Regions from separate parts of the Mesorhizobium sp. M8A.F.Ca.ET.208.01.1.1 genome, predicted to be linked through region 2. Evidence: predicted binding sites of a transcription regulator. Region 2 holds the regulator's gene; each other region holds the start of a gene.
The links. Region 2 encodes LexA, which represses DNA repair genes until DNA is damaged. Its sites were predicted from a motif close to TGTTCNNNNTGTGTTCNG; they were not measured.
Positions count from the first base shown of each region.

Region 1: recA (recombinase RecA) is a predicted target of LexA. The motif match lies at 1,535-1,552, and genes of this name have one in related genera.
Region 3: EN851_RS24560 (DNA recombination protein RmuC) is a predicted target of LexA. The motif match lies at 2,707-2,724, and genes of this name have one in related genera.

Region 1 is NZ_SRUT01000001.1:1,402,158-1,407,643, reverse strand. Features, by position in the region: gene EN851_RS07165 (pseudouridine-5'-phosphate glycosidase) at 1-305, opposite strand, end outside; gene EN851_RS07160 (carbohydrate kinase family protein) at 384-1,328, opposite strand; gene recA (recombinase RecA) at 1,610-2,710, shown strand; gene alaS (alanine--tRNA ligase) at 2,982-5,486, shown strand, end outside.
Region 2 is NZ_SRUT01000001.1:980,536-986,021, reverse strand. Features, by position in the region: gene EN851_RS04835 (GntR family transcriptional regulator) at 1-428, shown strand, start outside; gene lexA (transcriptional repressor LexA) at 839-1,582, shown strand; gene EN851_RS04825 (ComEC/Rec2 family competence protein) at 1,576-4,032, opposite strand; gene gltX (glutamate--tRNA ligase) at 4,136-5,486, shown strand, end outside.
Region 3 is NZ_SRUT01000006.1:115,071-120,556, forward strand. Features, by position in the region: gene truA (tRNA pseudouridine(38-40) synthase TruA) at 1-637, opposite strand, end outside; gene EN851_RS24545 (N-acetyltransferase) at 661-1,167, opposite strand; gene fmt (methionyl-tRNA formyltransferase) at 1,164-2,117, opposite strand; gene def (peptide deformylase) at 2,123-2,653, opposite strand; gene EN851_RS24560 (DNA recombination protein RmuC) at 2,757-4,010, shown strand; gene EN851_RS24565 (GFA family protein) at 4,256-4,660, opposite strand; gene EN851_RS24570 (cation diffusion facilitator family transporter) at 4,777-5,486, opposite strand, start outside.

The DNA of each region.
Region 1 (5,486 bases), 420 kb from region 2:
GCGACGGCGAAGCCGAGATCGGCGCGCGACAATTTCATGGCGTCACCCGTCATCGCCAGCGATTCGCGTTCGCCGTCCGAAAGCCCGACCTTGATGCGGCCGTTGACCACGGCGATCGTCGCTGGCACGGCGCCGCCGTCAGCGATGATTTTTTCGACATTGGCCGCCATGGCGCCATTGTCGGGATAGGGCATGCCATGGGTGATGATGGTGCTTTCGAGCGCCACCACAGGACGCCCGGCGGCCAGGGCCTGCGCCACCGGTGCATGGATATCGATGAAAGGGCGGGCGGTCTCTGGCGTCATTTCTGATCTCCAATCCGGAATGCGGCGCATCCATCAGGAAAGCGTAAGCTTCGCTGCGGCGTCATGAATTTGCCGGTCTCATGCCACTTCCCTGGCATCCGGCACAAGGGCCAGCGCTTCCGCGAAGCTCGCCGGGGAGAATTCGGGCACCGCATTGGCGCTCTCGATGGTCAGCGTCGCCGCCGCGACGCCTTCGCGCAGGGCCTGGTGCAGCGGCAGGCCGCGCAGCAGCGCCGCGACCGTCGCACCCGCGAGCGCGTCGCCGGCGCCGGTGACATCGGCGACTTTTCTGGGAGCTGGAGGCATGATCGAAAAAGCGCCTGTGCTGTCGAAACCCAGCACAGGGCCACCGCCTGCCGTGACCACGCCGCTGGCAAGACCGCTGCATCGCAACCCGTCGATCATCTCCCGCTCGGCGGCATCTGCATTGACGCCAGCCAGCGCAACGGCCTCTCGCCGGTTCATGAAGAGTTGGGCCAGCCCGTCGAGCACCGGCATCAGCCGCGTCACCTTGGCCGGCGAAATCGCGATGGCGAAAACCGGTTTGCCGGCGGCGAGCAAAAGCAGCCGCTCCAGCGCTGCCGACGGCAGATTGGCGTCGCACAGGATGGCATCGGCGGCAGCCACCTCCTGGCGGATCTTGGAACGCCTGATCTGCTTGGGAAAGGCCAAGTCATACAGCGCCATATCGGCAAAGCCGACGATCAATTCGCCCTCGCGGTCGATGAGAGCTGTGTAGCTCGGCGTGGTGCGGTCGAGAAACACCGCCGACAGATCGGCGACGCCCGCCTCGGCGATGGCCCGTGAAACCGTATCTCCCGCCGCATCGCCGCCGCGCACCGAAAGCAGCGATGCGGAGAGGCCGCGCCGCGCCATGCCGCGCAGGGCGTTGAAGACGCCACCGCCGACATCTTCGCGCATCGTGCCGGGATTGGAGGCGGCCGGCACGTAAGGACCGGATACCTGGCCACGCCGGTCGATATGGGCGCCGCCCACGGCCAGTATCTTCGCTGATTTCACCATGGCGGCGATATGACCTTTGTTGTTGTAGCCGCACAAGCGCTAGAGTGCGCGACAGAGCTTCGCACGCAAGACCGCGATTCGGCCGGGCGGAATGCCGGGGCCGGCTGGCCCAATGCGGAGCCCGTTCCTGGCCGGCTTGGCAAGACAAAAAAAGAACAAATCCGGATATCGCTTGTTTTTCAATTGGTTGTCACCCCTTGCCAAATGAGAACAAAAAAGGTACAAAATGCCAGGGATTACGGATTGTCCGGCCTTCATTGACGACCAAGGGGTGATGTATCATGGCTCAGAATTCTTTGCGGCTGGTAGAGGATAAGGCAGTGGACAAATCAAAGGCTCTGGATGCGGCGCTGTCGCAAATCGAGCGGGCTTTCGGCAAGGGCTCGATCATGCGGCTCGGCGCCAACGAGCAGGTCGTCGAGATCGAAACGGTGCCTACCGGTTCGCTCGGCCTCGACATCGCGCTCGGCGTCGGTGGCCTGCCGCGCGGCCGCATCATCGAGATCTACGGGCCGGAAAGCTCGGGCAAGACGACGCTGGCCCTGCATACCGTGGCCGAAGCCCAGAAGAAGGGCGGCATCTGCGCCTTCGTCGATGCCGAACACGCGCTCGATCCGGTCTATGCCCGCAAGCTCGGCGTCGATCTTGAAAACCTGCTGATCTCGCAGCCCGACACCGGCGAGCAGGCGCTGGAGATCTGCGACACGCTGGTGCGTTCCGGCGCCATTGATGTGCTGGTGGTCGATTCGGTGGCGGCGCTGACGCCGCGCGCCGAAATCGAGGGCGAGATGGGCGATTCGCTGCCTGGCCTGCAGGCCCGCCTGATGAGCCAGGCGCTGCGCAAGCTCACCGCATCGATCTCGCGCTCCAACACCATGGTCATCTTCATCAACCAGATCCGCATGAAGATCGGCGTCATGTTCGGCTCGCCCGAAACGACGACCGGCGGCAACGCGCTGAAATTCTATGCTTCCGTACGTCTCGACATCCGCCGTATCGGCTCGGTCAAGGATCGCGACGAAGTCGTTGGCAACCAGACCCGCGTCAAGGTGGTCAAGAACAAGCTGGCGCCGCCCTTCAAGGTGGTCGAATTCGACATCATGTATGGCGAGGGCGTCTCCAAGACCGGCGAACTGGTCGATCTCGGCGTCAAGGCCGGCGTGGTCGAGAAGTCGGGCGCCTGGTTCTCCTACAATTCGCAACGTCTCGGCCAGGGCCGCGAGAATGCGAAACTGTTCCTGCGCGACAATCCCGACACTGCGCGCGAGATAGAACTGGCGCTCAGGCAGAATGCCGGACTGATCGCCGAAAAATTCCTCGAGAATGGTGGTTCAGAGGGCAATGGCGATGACGGTTTTGAGGACGAAGCCGGCGCGATGTAGGGCAGCGCCAGAGTTTGGCCATAAATCCAGCCTATTATCCGATGCTTAAGTAACAGAGTTCTTTAGTACCGCGTTCAAAACCGCCGGCCTTCGCGCCGGCGGTTTTCGTTTGCGTGCCCGCGCAAATGCCGGTGCGAAGCGTGAATTGGCCCAATTCCGTGTTTCTGGACAGGGTCAAGAGCTACGGCTAAAAGGCCAACTCCATCTTCTAGAAAACACTGAGCCATCTCCCGCCGGTCTGGCCGGCGGCTCTCTTGAAAAGGCAGTATCCATGAGTGGCGTGAACGAGATCCGGTCGACCTTTCTCGACTATTTCCGCAAGGAAGGCCACGAGGTCGTGGCCTCGAGCCCGCTCGTGCCGCGCAACGATCCGACCTTGATGTTCACCAATGCCGGCATGGTGCAGTTCAAGAACGTCTTCACCGGTTTGGAGAAGCGGCCTTATTCGCGTGCCACCACGGCCCAGAAAAGCGTTCGCGCCGGCGGCAAGCACAACGATCTCGACAATGTCGGCTATACCGCGCGCCACCTGACCTTCTTCGAGATGCTCGGCAATTTTTCCTTCGGCGACTATTTCAAGGAGCGCGCCATCGAGCTTGCCTGGAACCTCATCACCAGGGAGTTCGGGCTGAAGAAGGACAAGCTGCTGGTCACCGTCTATCACACGGACGATGAGGCGGCCGGCTTCTGGAAGAAGATCGCCGGTTTTTCCGACGATCGCATCATCCGCATCGCGACCTCGGACAATTTCTGGGCGATGGGCGACACGGGACCCTGCGGCCCCTGCTCGGAAATCTTCATCGACCGTGGCGAGCACATCTGGGGCGGCCCGCCCGGCAGTCCGGAGGAGGACGGCGACCGGTTCCTCGAATTCTGGAACCTGGTGTTCATGCAGTATGAGCAGGTGACGAAAGAGGAGCGCGTCGACCTGCCGCGTCCGTCGATCGACACCGGCATGGGCCTGGAGCGCATGGCATCCATCCTGCAAGGGGTGGAAAGCGTCTTCGAGACCGACCTGTTCCGTCATTTGATCGATGCGGCGTCCTCCGCGCTTGGGCGCGCGCCCGACGCGGAAACGGTTGCGTCCTATCGCGTCATTGCCGATCACCTGCGCTCATCCTCCTTCCTGGTTGCCGACGGTGTGCTGCCGTCGAATGAAGGCCGCGGCTATGTGCTGCGCCGCATCATGCGCCGCGCCATGCGCCATGCGCAGCTGCTCGGCGCCCGCGATCCGTTGATGTGGAAACTGGTGCCGGCCTTGGTGCGCGAGATGGGCCAGGCCTATCCGGAACTGGTCCGCGGCGAAACGATGATTACCGAGACCCTGAGACTCGAGGAGACCCGCTTCCGCAAGACGCTGGTACGCGGCCTCGGACTGCTGTCCGAGGCGACGGAGAAGCTCGGCGCCGGCGACATGCTGGATGGCGAGACCGCATTCAAGCTCTACGACACCTATGGCTTCCCGCTCGACCTGACGCAGGACGCGCTGCGGCAGCGCAGCATTTCGGTCGATCTTGCCGGGTTCACGAATGCGATGGAGCAGCAAAAAGCGGAGGCGCGCAAGCACTGGGCCGGGTCCGGCGAGGCCGCCACCGAGACGGTTTGGTTCTCCGTGCGTGAAAAGACGGGCGCCACCGAATTCCTCGGCTACGAAACCGAGCAGGCCGAAGGCCTCATTCAGGCGCTGGTCAAGGACGGCAAGACCGTCGACAGCGCCGCCAAGGGCGATGCGGTCGTCGTGGTCGTCAACCAGACCCCGTTCTATGGCGAATCCGGCGGCCAGATGGGCGACACCGGCGTCATCTCGGGTGAGGGGTTCTCGGTCGAGATCTCCGATACGCAGAAAAAGGCCGATGGTCTGTTCGTGCATCTGGGCAAGGTGGCGAGAGGCACGGTCAAGTTGGGGGCCGCGGTCGAACTGAAGGTCGATCATGCCAGGCGCTCCAGGCTGCGCGCCAATCACTCCGCGACACATCTGATCCATGAGGCGCTGCGCGAGGTGCTGGGCACCCATGTCGCGCAAAAAGGCTCGCTGGTCGCGCCCGAGCGCCTGCGCTTCGACATCTCGCACAACAAGCCGATTTCAGCCGAGGAGCTCGAAGAGGTCGAGCGCATGGCCAACGAGATCGTCGTCCAGAACAGCCCGGTGACCACGCGCCTGATGTCGGTCGACGACGCCATCGCCGAAGGCGCCATGGCGCTGTTCGGCGAGAAGTATGGCGATGAGGTGCGGGTCGTGTCGATGGGCACGGGCGTCCATGGCGCCAAGGCCAACCGGCCCTACTCGGTCGAGCTCTGCGGCGGCACGCATGTCAGGGCGACCGGTGATATCGGCCTGGTGCGCATCGTCTCGGACGGTGCGGTCGCCGCTGGCGTGCGCCGCATCGAGGCGTTGACCGGCGAAGCCGCGCGCAAACATCTCGACGAGCAGGACCGGCGGCTGAAAGCGGCCGCCGCCACGCTGAAGATCTCGCCGGCGGATGTGCCAGCGCGTGTCGAAGCGCTGCTCGAAGAGCGCAAGAAGCTCGAGAAGGACCTGACCGAAGCGCGCAAGAAGCTGGCGCTGGGCGGCGGGTCGCCTGCCGATGCCCCGGCCGCCAACGAGATCGTGGCTGGCGTCGGCTTCCTCGGCAAGGCGGTTTCAGGGGTCTCGCCGAAGGACCTGAAGCCGCTGGCCGACGCAGGCAAGACTTCGTTGGGCTCTGGCGTCGTCGTGTTCGTTGGCGCCGGCGAGGACAACAAGGCGAGCGTCGTGGTCGCCGTGACCGATGATCTC
Region 2 (5,486 bases):
TCTCCCGTTGCAAGACCGCCGTCGACGATCCGTCGGATGCGGCGGTCGACAAATGGGACGAGAATCACGAGGCTTTCCATGCGGCGCTGCTGAGTGCCGCCACATGCGATTGGCTGTTGCGTTTCCGCTCGACGATCTCGGATCAATTGCGCCGGCATCATCGCTTTCTTGGTCTGGCGCCGACATTGCGGGCCGCGGCCGGCCTCAAGGATGGCTACGAAGAGGCGATGGAGGCGCTGCGCGAAGCGATTGCGATCGAACACCATACCGCGATCATGGAAGCGGCACTCGATCGTGACGTCGAGCGGGCCAAGGCGCTGATGGTGGCCCATATCGGCTACACCCTGCACGTCTATGTCCACAGCGAAGACAGCGGCGCGACCAAATACGCCGCCCGCGCCGGCAGCTTGAAAGCTGGTTCGGGATGACTCCGGCGCTTCCGCGACACCTATTCGCACGCGTTGGTCGGAGTGGGGCCGGACGCCTGGGTCCATCGCTGCCCCGAAGCTGCCAGTCGTTGGCGTTTTGGTTTCGTTTCGTTCCGCGAATAATGGACCGATAAATTATACAATCCGCCCGGGGAAAGCCTTCCGAACGGCTGACGCCAAACTCGGGAGCGGATGGGCCACAGGCCATTAACCATAACGATTTCAATGGGCCTGCCGATGGCGGAAAAGGTCGGCTTCTGCCCGCCGTAGCGGACAAAAAACATCCGCAGCCTTAACAAATTCATTAAACTTTAAACGGTTGCGGAACACAACTGGAACAGATAGTGTTTGTTCTGGGTTTGTTTTTTCGATTCTGGTTCAGACCTTCGTTCAATGCCTTGGGGGCCGCCATGCTGACACGCAAGCAACATGAACTGCTGATGTTCATCCACGAACGGCTCAAGGAAAGCGGGATACCGCCCTCCTTCGACGAGATGAAGGAAGCGCTCGATCTTGCCTCCAAATCCGGGATTCATCGCCTGATCACGGCGCTGGAGGAACGCGGCTTCATTCGCCGGCTACCCAATCGGGCGCGCGCGCTGGAGGTGCTGCGGCTGCCGGATTCGATCGCGCCCGGCCTGAACGCGGCAAAGAAATTTTCGCCCAGCGTCATCCAGGGCAGCCTTGGTCAAAACAATCTTGGCCGCCAGCTCAAGCCGGCGACGGCGCCTTCGCGTCTGCCCGCGGCCGGCAATGACGACGATGTGGTTTCAGCCGTGTCCATCCCGGTCATGGGCCGTATCGCCGCCGGTGTGCCGATCGATGCCATCCAGCATCAGACGCATTCGATCTCGGTGCCGCCGGATATGATCATGGGCGGCGAGCACTATGCGCTGGAGGTCAAGGGTGACTCGATGATCGAGGCTGGTATCTTCGACGGCGACACGGTCATCATCCGCAATGCCAACACGGCAAGTCCGGGCGAAATCATCGTGGCGCTGGTCGACGAGGAGGAAGCGACGCTGAAGCGGTTCCGCCGTAAAGGCGCCTCGATCGCGCTCGAAGCCGCCAATCCAGCCTACGAAACGCGCATTTTCGGGCCGGACAGAGTCAAGGTACAAGGCAAGCTGGTCGGGCTGATCAGGCGCTACTGAGCCGGTTTGCCATCGGACTTGTCTGGCTTTTTATAGGGCGGCAGCCCCCTCGCCTCGCGTGAGAATTTTCGCTGCTCGTGCCAGGGCCGGTATGGTCCGTCGACAGCGAATTCGATCACAGCCGGGGTTGTGGCCGACTGGGGATCGAAGAAGACGGCAGCACTTCCCTTGCGGGCGAGCTGCCGTTTCGTGACGACGACAACCAGCGGATTGTGGCAGGCGTCATAGGCGGTCGCGTCATTGACGACGATCAGGTCGGCGAAGGCGCAGGCTTTCCAGGTGTTCTTGCGATCCTCGACATAGGCGACGATCGCGCCGGAAGGGTGCCTGGCAAGGCAAAGGCCTTCGCGGCAATAGAACGGCGATCCCTGCGGCAGGTCGGTGGGAGCGGCAATATCGAATTGCCCGTCCGCCTTGTCGAACATTTCCGGTTTGACGATTGTTTCGGAGACCAGAGCGCGTTTCCAGTTGTCGGCCGCGAATTCGTTCGGACGTTCCCGGTTGACGGCCAGTTCGCCATTGCCGATCGGCAGTGCGACCAGCCGTGCGTCTTCCGAGATCAGCACATCGGGCGTGCGTATGTCCGACACAGTCAACAGACCGGCAAGTGCGAATGGCAGTGCCGCGAGCCGCAGCCAGGTCGTCGCCATCGTCGCGATGACCAGCGCGACGGCCACCAGCAGCACGGATTGCTGCGAGATCAGACCTACCCCATCGATCGGCGAGCGCTCCGATATCCATGACGATACGGCGATCATCGCTGTCAGGCCTTTGCCCATCACGTAGAGAAACGGGCCGTCGGCGCCGAAGGGCATCGCCAGCGAACTGAGGACCGCAAAAGGCATGACGACCACCGACACGATCGGCATGACGGCCAGATTGGCGAACAGGCTGAGCGGCGATACACGCTGGAAATGCCAGATGGCAAACAGCGCCGTCGCGCTGCCGGCAATGATGGAGGTCATGGCCAATCCACCTGTCGCCAGCAGGAATTTTCGCGTCAGGAACCCGGGTAGTGACCGCTTTGGCGACGGTGGCCTCGTCTTACCAGCGCGGTGGTCCGCCCAGCCGGCATAGGCGCCAACAAGGGCCGCGGTTGCCGCGAACGACATCTGGAAGCTCGGGCCGACGACCTCGTGCGGGGAAACCAGGATAACGGCGATCGCCGAGATGGCCAGGTTGCGCATGGTGAGCGCCGCGCGATCGAACAAGACGGCAATCAGCATCACCGCCAGCATGATGAAGCTGCGTTCGGCCGCAACGACGACACCGGAAATGACGAGATAGGCGGCGATCGAGAAAAGTGCGGCGGCGGCCGCATATTTCTTCACCGGCCGGCGCGCGGAAAAGTCTGGAAACAGCGCGAAGGCACCGCGCAACAGACCCATGATGGTGCCGGCGACCAGCGCCATATGCAGTCCCGAAATGGAAATGATGTGATAGATGCCGGTACGCCGCATCGCTTCGTTGATTTCATCGGGAATGCCGGCGCGCACGCCGACGATCAGCGCCGCCGCGATCTCGCCTTCGGCGCCGCCGATGCTGCCCCTGATGTGGTCGGCGATGGCTTCGCGGGCGTTTTCGATGCTTGAAAAAAGACGGGCTGGCAGCGACATCTCACCATCGTCGGTAGCGACAACCGTTGGATTGCCGAGAAAGAAGCCGCTGCCGCCGATGCCTGCGAAATAGCTGTCGAAGGAGAAGTCGTAGCTGTCCGGCCGCACCGGACCGGTCGGCGGCAGCAGTTTGGCGTAGCCTGTGATAAGCGAGCCAGCGGTCATTTCCGGCGGTATCTTGCGTGCCGAAAGCCGGACCCTTTCCGGCGCATAGCGCAATTTCGGCCGGGCGGTCGAAATCACGTCCATGGTCAACCGGATACGGCCGCTCTCCATCTCCTCGAGCGAGACCACGCGGCCGGTCAATTGAGTCGAGATTTCCGAACCCAGCATCCGGGTTCCTGCTCGCCATGTTTCGACCTTCGCCGCGAGCAGGCCCAGCGCGCACAACAGCACTGCCATGAAACACAGATGGGTTTTCGGCCAGGAACGCGAGACGAATGCACAGGTCGCCGCCAGCACCATGACCGCGACAGGCTTTGCAAAATCGGGCTCGGTCGCCAGCGAAAAGTAGCCGATCGCCCCAACCGCCAGGCAGACCGGCACCAGCAGGAAGGCGATGCCCCGGTCAAGTTCCAGCTCCGCCGCCTTGGCCAAGCCGTGGCGCAGGCGAAGCAAGGATATCCGGCCGATTTGCCGGCGCGCGCGCACGATCCTGCGTGCGGCAGGAGACGGAGTTGGCGCCGGCAAGCCCGCTTGCAACGGCTGGGTTGCGGGCGCAGCCACGAGCGGCGATGGCAGCGGGATCGCCGGAGGCGTCGCAAACAGGGACCGTTCGCTGACGCCGACAATGGCGCCCTCACCCCGATCCGAGCCCCGGCCTCGTCCAGTCATCGGGTCTGCCCCTTGCGCCCTCGACACCCTATGCTACATGAACGCGCGAAGCGCGAAAGTCCGCGCCCTCCGCACCCAGCTTCAGACGTTTTCCGAGAGTTCCATGTCCGACAAGGTCATCACCCGTTTTGCCCCCTCGCCGACCGGCTATCTGCACATCGGCGGCGCGCGCACGGCACTGTTCAACTGGCTCTATGCCAAGCATACCGGCGGTACGATGCTGCTGCGCATCGAGGACACCGATCGGGAGCGTTCGACCGATGCGGCCACATCAGCCATTCTCGACGGCCTGACCTGGCTCGGCCTGTCATGGGACGGCGATGCGGTTTCCCAATTCGAGCGGGCGCCGCGCCATCGTGAGGTGGCCGAGGAACTGGTGCGGCTGGGCAAGGCCTATTACAGCTACGAGACTTCAGCCGAGCTCGAGGCGATGCGCGAGGCAGCACGCGCCAAGGGCCTGCCGCCACGCTATAACGGCCACTGGCGTGAGCGCGATCCGTCGGAGGCACCCGCCGGCGTCAGGGGCGCCATCCGCATCAAGGCACCGACCGAGGGCGAGACGGTGGTGCAGGATCGGGTCCAGGGCGAGGTGCGCTTCCCCAACAAGGATCTCGACGACTTCATCATCCTGCGCTCGGACGGCAACCCGACCTATATGCACGCCGTCGTCGTCGACGACCACGACATGGGCGTCACCCACATCATCCGTGGCGATGATCACCTGACCAACGCCGCCCGCCAGACCGTGATCTACAACGCCATGGGCTGGGACGTGCCTTCGATGTCGCATATCCCGCTGATCCATGGCGCCGACGGCGCCAAACTGTCGAAGCGCCACGGCGCGCTTGGTGTCGAGGCCTATCGCGCCATGGGCTATCTGCCGGAGGCCCTGCTCAATTACCTGGCACGTCTGGGCTGGAGCCATGGCGACGACGAGATCATGTCGATCAAGGACATGATCTCGTGGTTCGACATCGGCGACGTCAACAAGGGCGCGGCGCGCTTCGATTTCGCCAAGCTCGAGGCGTTGAACGGCGTCCATATGCGCCGCATGGCCGATTCCGAATTGTTCGACATTTTCATCGCCACCTTGCCTTATCTGGAGGGCGGCCCGGCGATGGCGGCGCGCCTCGACGAGAAGAACAAGGCGCAGTTGCTGGCAGCCCTTCCGGGCCTGAAGGAGCGCGCCAAGACGCTGGTCGAGCTCGTCGACGGCGCTGCCTTCCTGTTTGCCGCGCGGCCGCTGCCGATCGACGACAAGGCCGCGCTCCTGCTCAATGACGATGCCCGCAAGATCCTGCGCGGCGCTCACGAAGCTTTGAAGTCGCTGTCGGGTGAGTGGACGGCGGCCACGGCCGAGGCCGCTATCCGCGACTACGCCCTGGCTGGCGGCCATAAGCTTGGTGCCGTGGCCCAGCCGTTGCGGGCTGCTTTGACCGGCAAAAGCACCTCGC
Region 3 (5,486 bases), on a different contig from region 2:
CGCCGTCGCCGACCCGCTTCAGCGAGCCGACCATGGAGCGCACCTGGTTGTGCAGGAAGGACCGCGCCGAGGCTCTCACCTCGATCACGTCACCCGTTCGGCTGACATCGAGCCGCTCCAATGTCCTGATCGGGCTGTTGGCCTGGCACTGGGTGGAGCGGAAAGTAGTGAAGTCGTGCCGGCCGAGCAGGAACTTCGCCGCCTCGTGCATGGCGGCGGCATCGAGCCGCTTCGGCACCCACCACACTTTGCCCTGTTCCAGTGCCGAAGGCGCGCGCCGATTGAGGACACGGTAGAGATAGTGCCGGCCAGTGGCCGAGAAACGGGCATCGAAATCGTCGGGAACGACTGCAGCTTTCAGGATGGCAATGCGCGCGCGCGCCGCCTGCAGGTGCGCATTGATGGCATCGCGCACCTTGTCGTCGGGCCACGCCTTGGCAAGGTCGACATGCGCGACCTGCGCGGTGGCGTGCACGCCGGCATCGGTGCGGCCGGCGGCGCGCAGCCGGACCGCCTCGCCGCAGAATTTCTCGATCGCCTGTTCGATCGCCTGCTGCACCGAAGGCTGATCGGCCTGGTGCTGCCAGCCGGCAAACAGGCTGCCGTCATATTCGATGTCGAGGCGAAAACGCGGCATGCCGGTCGGCTGTACGCTCTCGCCTAGGCGGCGAGAGCGGTGAAGGCGGAGGCGTAGACCAGCCTGCCGGCTTCGGGTGCGTCACCCCAGGCCAGCGCCTGCAGCGCCTCGCCTTGGTATTCGCTGTCGAACTTTTCAGCCCGGGCGTGGCTATAGCCGAAACGGCCGTAATAGGCCGGATCTCCAAGCACAACGGCTAGCGTCTCGCCAGCATCCTTGAGCCGGATATGGGCCTCGCGGATCAGCGCGCCACCGATGCCGGAGCCGTGAAAAGACGGCTCCACCGCCAGCGGGGCAAGCGCCACGGCGGCAAAACTCTTGCCGCCGTTCTGCACGAACAGGCGCGAAAACAGGATGTGGCCAACGGCCTGCCCGTCTTCTTCCGCCACCAGTTCGACGACGGCATCACCGCCGGTCACCAGCGCGTCGACCAGTCCGGCCTCCGCCTGCTGGCCGAAAGCGTGTTCCTCGACGAGGCGGATGGCCTCGCGGTCCCGCGGCGTCGCCGCGCGTATCGACATCATGCTCATGAGAATTTCAGTCCTTTTTCGATCTTGGCTCCGCGCAGGAATTCCGACGCGGCGGCGGGCTTTCCGCCCGCACGTTGAACTTCGACCAGCCTGATCGCGCCTTTTCCACAGGCGACCGTCAGCCGGTCATCGAGAATTCCTCCCGACTCGCCCAAATCTTCCGAAGGCGACAGGCCTTCGGACAGAGTCGAGCGAAGCAGTTTCAGCCGCTCCATGCGGCCGCCAATTTCAATTTCGGACCAGGCGCCGGGAAAGGGCGACAGGCCACGAATGTGGTTGTGGACGTCGGCCGCAGGCCGCGTCCAGTCCACGCGCGTCTCGGATTTATCGATTTTCCTGGCGTAAGTCACCCCTTCGGCCGCTTGCGCGGTAAATGTCAGGGTATTCCGTTCCAGCCGTTCCAGCGCTTCCACCATCAGGGCAGCGCCAACGCTCATCAATCGATCATGCAGATCGCCGGCTGTCATATCGGGGTCGATGGCGCATTTTTCAAGCAATGCCACCGGTCCGGTGTCGAGGCCCTCCTCCATGCGCATCACCATCATGCCGCTTTCCAGGTCTCCTGCCATGATGGCCCGCTGGATGGGGGCGGCGCCGCGCCAGCGCGGCAAAAGCGATGCATGGCCGTTGATGCAGCCGAGCCGGGGCGCCTCCAGAACCGCCCTGGGCAGAAGCAAACCATAGGCGACGACCACGGCGATATCGGCGCCGAGCGCAGCAAAGGCAGCCTGTTCGGCCTCGCCTTTCAACGATGCCGGCGTGCGCACCTCGATGCCCAGCCGCTCGGCCTCGCGCTGCACCGGCGACGGCGTCAGCTCCAGCCCGCGCCGGCCCGCGGCGCGCGGCGGCTGCGTGTAGACGGCGGCGACATCATGTCCCACTTCGGCAATGGCGCGCAGCGTCGGCACCGAAAACTCCGGCGTACCCATGAAGACGACACGAAGGGGCATTTCCCCTATCCCACCAGTTTGCCTGGCGCCTTGTCCTTGGCGAGCTTCCTGAACTTCTTCACCACCATGTCGCGCTTCAGCTTCGAGATGTGGTCGATGAACAGCACGCCGTTGAGGTGGTCGATCTCGTGCTGCAGGCAGGTCGCCATCAGGCCCTCGGCCTCCATCTCCTGCAGCGTGCCGTCGCGGTCGAGATATTTGACCCGCACGGAAGCCGGGCGCTCGACCTCGGCATAGTAATCCGGGATCGACAGGCAGCCTTCCTCGTAGACCGACCGCGCGTCGGCGCTTTCGAGAATCTCCGGGTTGATGAAGACGTGCGGCGCCGGCGTTTCGTCTTCCTTGGCAAGGTCGATCACCAGCATGCGCAGCGGTTCGCCGATCTGGATTGCCGCCAGCCCGATGCCGGGCGCGTCATACATGGTCGCCAGCATGTCGTCGGCCAGTTTGCGCAAGGGCGCGTCGACGCGCTCCACCGGCTTGGAAACCTGGCGCAGGATGGGGTCGGGAAGGATGATGAGCGGCTTGATCGGCATGGCGTTTCACCTAAGACCTCCAAGGAAAGGCGTCAACCGGTGCGCCTGAGCCTCGTTCACGTTTTGATCTGTGCCAGCCCGCCGAATCGGCTATGCTGTCCACATGAATGATCTCAGCACCATCTTTTCGGAGCCTGTCGTACGGCTCGGCGCCTCGACAATCACGCTGGGTCACGCGCTGGCCTTCGGCGCCTTGCTGTTTCTCGGCTTGTTCGTGGCGCTCGTCGTTGCGCTGTGGCGGTCGGCCAAGGCGCGCGCGGTCGCCGCCGCGGAGGCCGCCGACCATGCCCGCGACGCCGAGACACGCATGGCTGGTATTTTGCAGTCGCAGGCTGAGATGCAGGGCCGCATGGGGGCCATCGCCGAAGTGTTCGGCGCCCGGCAGGCCGAATTGACGCAATCGATCGGCCAGCGCCTCGACGCCATGACCGGCCGCATCGGCCAGACCATGACCGAGCAGACCAAATCCACGCATGAGAGCCTGGCGAAACTGCAGGAGCGGCTGGCGGTCATCGACACCGCGCAAGGCAACATCCAGTCGCTGGCCGGCCAGGTCGTGCAGCTGCAGGCGATCCTCTCCAACAAGCAGACCCGCGGCGCCTTCGGCCAGTCGCGCATGGAGGCGATCGTCGCCGACGGCCTGCCGCATGGGGCCTATGAATTCCAGGCGACGCTGTCGAACGGCAGCCGGCCGGACTGCCTGGTGAAAATGCCGAACGGCGCGCCGTCACTTGCCATCGACGCCAAATTTCCGCTGGAAGCATGGAATGCCATCCGCGCCGCCGACGGCGCCGACCTGCAGAAGGTCGCGGCCCAGGCCTTTCGCCGCGACATCGAGGTCCATGTTCGCGACATTTCGGAAAAATACCTGCTCCAGGGCGAGACGCAGGACACGGCCTTCATGTTCGTGCCGTCGGAATCGGTGTTCGCCGAAATCCATGAGAATTTCGAGGCGGTCGTGCAGAAGGCGCACCGCGCCCGCGTCATCATCGTCTCGCCTTCGCTGCTGATGCTGTCGATCCAGGTCATCCAGGCGATCCTGAGGGATGCCCGCATGCGCGAGCAGGCGCATCTGATCCAGGGTGAAGTCATCAGGCTGATGGAAGATGTCCAGCGTGTCGACGAGCGGGTGCGCAAATTGCAGGGCCATTTCGGCCAGTCGGCCAAGGATATCGAAGACATCCTCGTCTCGACCTCGAAAGTGACCAAGCGCGGCCAGAAGATCGAGGCGCTGGAGTTCGGAGAAGGCGAGGCCGACGTCCCACACGGCGGCGCCGCCAAGGCGGAAGCCGCACCGCGCGTGGCTGATTCCAAGACGGGGCAGTTGAGGCTGAGGGTCGTCGAAGATGGAGAGTAGTCGCTCGACGCCAGAGATTAGCGAAGCGTCTATCCCATCGTCATTCTAGGGCGGAGCAAGGAGCGGAGCGACGCGCGCAGACCCTAGAATTCATGCCGCGACCGCGGCGCGCCGCAACAGTGCAGAATTCCGTTCCACGGCATCCTTCGGCAAGGTCACGGCATGGATCCTCGGGTCAAGCCCGAGGATGACGAAGCGATGGGAGGCTTCGCTAATCGCAGAGGTCTTGTGGGAGCCTACTAACCCTACTGCTCCTCCACCGTCGTCATGCCCTCGAAGTCCGGAAGCCAGTGCAGCGCCGACCGGTGCCATTTCTGGTGTCTCGGGACCAGGTCCTGACGCTGCCGCGAGGTCCCGACCCTGATCCCATAGACCTTCGGACCGTCGCCGACCGATGTCGCATAAAGGTGCGAGCCGCAGTCGGCACAAAAAGCCTGGGCGCGCTTGGCGCCGCTCGCCACGGTCTTGATATAGATTTTCGGCGCGCCCCTGGTGATCCGGTAGTGATCCTGCGGCGCGGGAACGGTGACGCGAAAGGCCGTACCGGTCAGCTGTTGGCAATCGGTACAGTGGCAGATCGAGGTCTTTTCCGGGTCGACCTCCGCCTCGTAGGTGATGGCACCACAATGACAGCCGCCGTCTATCTTCATCGTCATTCCTCCAAAATCGATCGGCTGATCTTAGCGACGCGGGGATGCGAGGCAACGGCGCGGCGCTGGTCCAGAGGCCAGGGCATGGATCACGAAGAGGGTTTTCGGGATCATGCTCAACTTTCATCGGACGCGGATTCGATCACCTTACGCCGCTTTTCCCAGGTGCCCGTGGTCTGCGGCTTGACGAACAGCCGCGCGATCTCAGGCATTTCCTTCTTCAGCCGCGCCTCGATGCGTTCGACACAGGCCTCGATCTCCGGCGCCGCCAGATGGTCCTCGAATTCGATGCTCAGGGCGGCAACGATCTCTTCCGGTCCCATATGCACCGTCAGCACACCGTTCGCCCGCTGCACCGCCGGATCCTGCTGGACGATCGCCAGTACCTTCCTCTGCACCTCGGGTGAGGCCGGCTCGCCGATGAGCAGGCCCTTGCTTTCACGCGCCAGGAAGATTGCCGTCGCGCCGAGGATGAGCGCGATGCCGATCGAGGCGGCGCCGTCGAGTTCGGGCATCTCGAAAATCTCCGCCGCCAGGATGCCGGCAAAGGCGACGGTCAGGCCGAGCAGCGCGGCACTGTCTTCGAACAGCACCGTATAGACGCTTGGGTCCTTGCTCGATTGCACGGCCTGCAGCCAGCCTTGCCTTCCCTTCTGCTTGCGGAACTCCTTCAGTGCCACCAGCCAGGAGCTGCCTTCGAACAGGAAGGACAGGCCCAGAACGATATAGTTCACCTTGACGTTGGCGACCGGCTCCGGCGCCATGATGTGGACAACGCCCTCGTAGAACGACACGCCGGCGCCCAGCGCGAAGACCAACAGGGCGA